DNA from 2 places in the Staphylococcus sp. AS1337 genome. Region 2 is predicted to be linked to the other one. Evidence: a T-box and tRNA genes for the amino acid it is inferred to sense, from the RefSeq annotation. Region 2 holds a T-box; the other holds one or more tRNA genes.
What was found. A T-box is a leader RNA that pairs with one kind of tRNA and senses whether it is charged. The one in region 2 lies ahead of serS (serine--tRNA ligase), so its partner is inferred to be a tRNA-Ser.
Positions count from the first base shown of each region.

Region 1: it has a tRNA-Ser gene. The T-box ahead of serS (serine--tRNA ligase) is inferred to sense a tRNA for this amino acid. The anticodon was not compared.

Region 1 covers NZ_JBOIHZ010000005.1:151,404-154,678, reverse strand. The annotation lists gene ACSUE0_RS09970 (SH3 domain-containing protein) at 1-1,104, opposite strand, end outside; tRNA gene ACSUE0_RS09965 (tRNA-Ser) at 1,257-1,345, opposite strand; tRNA gene ACSUE0_RS09960 (tRNA-Asn) at 1,348-1,422, opposite strand; partial or broken gene ACSUE0_RS09955 (competence protein ComK) at 1,576-2,140, opposite strand; gene ACSUE0_RS09950 (IDEAL domain-containing protein) at 2,393-2,611, shown strand; gene ACSUE0_RS09945 (lipoate--protein ligase) at 2,711-3,275, opposite strand, start outside.
Region 2 covers NZ_JBOIHZ010000001.1:234,489-237,763, forward strand. The annotation lists gene serS (serine--tRNA ligase) at 133-1,416, opposite strand; T-box leader at 1,482-1,672, opposite strand; gene hutH (histidine ammonia-lyase) at 1,743-3,251, opposite strand.

The DNA of each region.
Region 1 (3,275 bases), on a different contig from region 2:
TGCAATTTCCCAACCTGTCCATGGTCCATTATATCTAGTATAGATATTAGTTGTTGCTGTAAATGTTCCTTTTTCAGGTTTCCACAAAATATTATGTTGATTTCTACGCCATTTATTACCGACTTTTTTACCTTTGTCTTTGACTGGGTTTTTCTTTTGTTCATCAGTAGGTATTGTTACACCATCTGTAACATTATCTGGCACACCAACACCTAAAGTTGGATTTTTATAATATTTAGTGATTTCTTTAATGAAGTAATCTTGCATCTCATGTTGTTTGGCTGTCGAAGGCGCACCACTAATAATAGGGTCAAAATCCACATGCAATGCCATACTTCTATGTGGGCATGCCGTCGCTACAAATTGATTGTGCAGCTTCACAGTTTTTCTATTAGGTTTTAGACCATAATACAACATATCAATTGCTGCTTGTTTAAATATAGCTTGCTCGTTTTTCACAAAGTCTTTGTTGCTAGCACTCATTGATTCACAAACTTCATAACCTAAATAATGACCATTACCATAACTATCAGCCACATGCCACGCAATACGGAACGTATCAATAGCTCGCCACATCGTCTTTCTATCTCCGTAATAATGAGCAACGCCTCCCTCATAACGTGCCACAGATGCATTACTTAAACGATTGTACTGCTCTTTTGCAGAAATACTATCAGCTGTATTATGAATAACCATACCATCAATAGAACCTACACGCTCATTCATTGTATAATTAATTGAATGATTGATTGTTTCTATCTTTGTTGATTCTGTAGTAACACCCTTTTCTGCGTCTTTATATGGTGGACGAATGACACCTACAAAATCATCATACACATGATCTTGAATAAATGCTGCAGGACTTCCATTGTTTGAAGCGTTATACCAATTTTGGTCAATACTATCAAATAAGTATTGATTCGCATTAGTAACCATGCCTGTATGTCCATAGCTTCCATCATCTAATACAAAAATGTCTCCTTTTTGAGGGATAAATTTTTTCGTGTTTTTAATGACTTGGAACCCTTTCGGATATTTATAATCAATAAAATCAACTGCATTGCCCGTTGGGTGTACATCAAAATGTTCTTTTAAGAATTCTATATTTAAATATAAGTGGACACTTTGTCCAAATGTCGCCCAAAAATTTTAAAACATACTTTTACAAATAATTACACAAAATAAAAAGAACGCTGATATATCAACGTTCTTACATGTTTACGTAAAACAGATTTTTATATAATTTTACATATTAACGGAAACGGAGGGATTCGAACCCTCGCGCCGCTTTCACGACCTACACCCTTAGCAGGGGCGCCTCTTCAGCCAACTTGAGTACGTTTCCAATGGCTCCACAGGTAGGACTCGAACCTACGACCGATCGGTTAACAGCCGATAGCTCTACCACTGAGCTACTGTGGAATAATTAATGCCTTTAATCAAGCACAAATACTATTATATCAACTATCTTTAATTTTTCAAGAGGTATGTAAAAAAAATATGCGGAATATTTACACTAAATTAATATAATATTCCACATATGCCTTTTTTACATTTTTTATTCACTGATTTTCACTATTTCGATTCGAATAACGAATATTTTGCCAATGCTTCATATATATTTAATTGTGGTTTAGTATAATCAATAGGTGAATCAGGATCAAATGTAGCTACTCTAGCCGCCCTATCCATCATGTAATAATAATATATACCATTTAAATATTGGTGATGCATACTATGAGCAGAAATATTAGCTACAATACTTTGATTATCTACAAAAGTAACCTTACATTTCTTTTCTTTTAGTGGTCTAATATTATGTACGTAATGTATATTGATCCAGGTATTATCTGCTTTACGATCAGAGTGTGTGGGAAAGAAATACGTGGGAAATAATGGAGTGAATAGAATGGGGGGGTTTACTACTTATGCCGGTAATACGCATAGTATCTTCCTTTTTAAATACATAACTGCTACCATAAAATCTACAAGAACGGTCGATGATTTTAGACACACGTTCTTTAATAATTTGACTGTCGTCTTTATACCTTAGCAAGTAACTACCTTCATATTGTCCAGTAGCTAAATTACATGGTTGTAAAACCATATCACCTTTTTTAATAATATAGGGTTGAATCATTGTTGTTACCTCCTTTATAACTTACGGTGATACTCAAATAATATATCATCACCATCTTAAAATCAATAAATAATATAAATATTTTTATAAATTTTCTACAATTAATTTTCAGTGTATCACCTTTTTCAATTTTTCATTTTCAGCAAACTTGCAATTAGCACTATTTTTTCGGAAAAGTCAGAATATTCATTGATTTAAAATTTAAAACCTTGTATACTATATGTAAATAAAGATAGAGAGGTTGTGACGTTTATGAAACACAATACACATGTAAAATACAATACATTAGAATCGTTTGTATCAACAATTAACGACTTAGGTATTGAATTAATCATCGATGAATCTTTACGTAATGTACGCAAGCAACAGTTGGAACAACTTATCGATAATGCGCTTAAAAATAAAAACGAGAATGATTTCAAACGTTATACGGAAGAATATAGAAACTTGGAGGAATTCCTCGTTGGTTAATTTAAAAGCTTGTTATTTAAATTAAGGTCTATTCCCTACTTATCAATTAAGTTAGTGAATAGACCTTTTACATTTTAAAAATAACCTTTATTTAAAATTTTATGACATGAGTCTAATCAATTCATGCCTATCGATATCTCCAAAATAATGATAAATATCATAATTTGAAAGTGCCTCTTCAATACTATCAAATTCATGCATTGTACCTTCTAATGCATTTTCTAATTCTGTAATATCACCTTCACCAAAGAAATCACCGAAAATTTTCGCGTGTTCTATGCGACCTTTCTTTACGTCTAACTTAATCTGCACAAAACCTTTTTCAAATTTTTCTTCTCTTTCAAAATTATATTTAGGATTTCTACCATAATTCCATTCCCAAGTACGATATTTTTCATTGCTTAATTTTTCTATTTTTTCCCAATCTTCATCAGTAAGTTTATATTCTTCTACTTGAGTTTCTCCAAAAATGCTTCTTAGAATTATTTCTTTAAATTTATCTATATCTATCGGCTCATCTAAGAATTCAGAAATATTCGCAACTCTACTTCTTACAGATTTAATACCTTTAGATTTAATTTTTGCTGGGTTCACTCTTAAAGCATTCTGAACTTCATCAAGTCCACTATTCAACATTAAAGTACCATGACTAAACATGCGATCT
Region 2 (3,275 bases):
TTCAATCAAATTAACTATTTTAATAGTGCGTATTTTATGTATTTCTTATACTCAACTTTTACACCTCCCCTACCCTCTCTATACATATAAAAAAGTGCGTAGCTAATACTTTAACTACGCACTTTTAATAATTTATTTAATAGGACGGATGACTGTTTTACCACCCATATATGGAACTAATACTTCTGGTATTGTTACAGAACCATCTTCATTTTGGTAATTTTCAACTATTGCAGCAAACGTACGCCCTACTGCTAATCCACTACCATTAAGTGTATGTGCTAATTCTGGTTTAGCATTTTTATCACGTTTAAAACGAATATTTGAGCGACGTGCTTGGAAATCAGTAATATTTGAACAAGAACTTATTTCTTTATATTCATTATAGCTTGGCAACCAAACTTCTAAATCATAAGTTTTACTTGAACCAAAACCAATATCACCTGTACATAAAATAACACGACGGTATGGTAAGTCTAATTCTTCTAAAATTGCTTCTGCATGTTCAGTCATCTCATCTAAAGCCTGCCAAGAATCTTCTGGTTTTTCAAAACGAACCATTTCAACTTTATCGAATTGATGTAAACGAATAAGGCCTCTTGTATCACGACCAGCTGAGCCCGCTTCACTACGATAACATGCTGATTGGGCAGTGAATTTAGCTGGTAATTCATCTGGTCCGATAATTTCATTACGGTAATAATTTGTCAACGGTACTTCTGCAGTTGGTATAGTATATAATCCTTCTTTTTCAACTTTAAACAAGTCTTCTTCAAACTTAGGTAATTGACCAGTACCATACATTGAATCAGCGTTAACTAATTGTGGTACCATCATTTCTGTATAACCATGTTGTGTTGTATGTTTCGTAATCATATAGTTCATTAATGCTCTTTCTAATTGTGCACCTTCGCCTGTTAAGAAGACGAATCTAGCTCCAGATACTTTAGCTGCACGTTCAAAATTAACCATTTTTAATTCTTCTACTAAATCCCAATGTGCTTTTTCTTCAAAATCAAATGTTCTTGGCGTACCCCAACGTTTAACTTCTACATTATCTTCGTCTGTAGCACCTTCAGGCACATCATCATGAATAATATTTGGAATGCGTGATAATTTATCGTTAAGATCCACATCAACTTGATTAAGTGTATCATCTAAAACTTTAATTTCATCACCAAGTTTACGCATTGCTGCGATTGCATCATCTGCATCTTCTTTATTACGTTTCTTCTGAGCAATTTCACCACTAACTTTATTACGCTCAGCTTTCATTTCTTCAGCTTTACTAATTAACTGACGACGCTGTTCATCTAATTCTAGTACTTCATCTACTACTGTATCTTCCATACCACGCTTAGCTACTTTTTCTTTAACGAAATCAGGGTCATTACGAAATAATTTAATATCTAACATAACTTCATCCATCCTTTCAATTTTTAAAATTTGGGATAAACACGCAAAAAAGACCACATCCCTATACAAGGGACGTGGTCTACGTGTTGCCACCCTATTTAACAGTCTAAAATTAGACTGCACTCTCACAAAAATAACGGTTAAATCCGATTGTTCTCTTAATAGTAGGTAGATTCACATTAACCTTGGCTACCTGTTCACACTCAACACAGGCTCTCTGAAACCGAACAATTAATACTACTTATCCTACGAACAATGACTTATTAAGTTAAATTAAATATAGCAAATAACATCATTTTTTTCAAGAGTGATAGTATTTATGTCAATTATATCTCATCCATATAAGCAACATCGCGCAAATATTGTGATACTGCTTCAATATCTTTATGAAATTGTCTATCTTCTGTGATAGATGGCACAATATGACGTAGTTCTTGATATTTTTCATACGTCTTAGGTGATAACTTATCAATATCTTTATATTCAACAGCTTGCAGAGCGATGATTGTTTCGATCGCCAATACACGACGAGCATTTTCAATCATTTGGTAGCCATGTCTTGAAGCTATAGTCCCCATGGAAACATGATCTTCTTGATTAGCGGAAGACGGTATAGAATCAACACTTGCTGGGTGTGCAAGTGTTTTATTTTCTGAAACAAGACTTGCTGCAGCATACTGCATAATCATTGCACCACTTTGTAATCCCGGTTGTGGACTTAAAAAGGCCGGTAGTCCATTATTTAATTGAGGATTTACCAAGCGTTCTAGACGTCTCTCTGAAACGTTCGCTAATTCACTTACACCTAGTTTTAAAAAGTCTAAAGCAAACGCTATAGGTTGACCATGGAAATTTCCTCCTGAGATAACAAGGGTTTCATCATCTTCATCAAATATAAGTGGATTATCATTTGCAGCATTCATTTCAAACTCTAACTTTTCTTTCACATAATTGAATACTTGGAAGCTAGCGCCATGAATTTGAGGGATACAGCGCAAAGTATAAGCATCCTGCACACGTATTTCACCTTGAGTAGTCGTCAATTCTGAACCTTCCAACCAGTCTAACATCCTAGCCGCAACATCTATTTGTTCTTGGAAATTTCGAACTTTATGTACCTTGTCATTATAGGCATCTGTAATACCATTTAAAGCTTGGTGTGTAAGGGAAGCAATCCACTCCGCCTGATAACCTAGGTCTTCCGCTTCTATATAATTGATAACACCTTGAGCAGTCATTGCCTGTGTACCATTAATCAACGCAAGACCTTCTTTAGCTTGTAAATCTAATGCTTTGCGATTTAACTGATTTAAGACGTACCGACTGTCTACTTCTTCACCTTTATAAAAGACATTACCTTCTCCTATTAATGCCAAAGCCAAATGTGATAGTGGCGCTAAATCTCCCGAAGCACCTAATGATCCTTGTTGTGGAATAACAGGTATAATTCTTTCGTTAATGTAATACATCAGTTGTTCTACTAAATCTACAGTTGCACCAGAATGCCCTTTTAATAATGTATTCAATCTTAATACCATCATCACTAATGCAACTTCTTCTGAAAATGGTTTTCCCATACCACATGCGTGTGAACGAATTAAATTGACTTGTAATTGGTTGTATTCTCCTTCGTCTATACGTACATCACTAAACAAACCAAAACCAGTTGTAATTCCATAAATTGTTTCTTTATTCTCTATAATAGCTTCAACTGTTTGGCGACTCTTTTTCACACGTTCAAACGCATCTTCTGTAACCTCTACCTTATCTTCTCTATTTAAAAACTGTTTAATATCATTAATCGTTAATGTTTCCCCATTAAGTTGTAATGTCATTTTCCCATCTCCTTCATTAATATT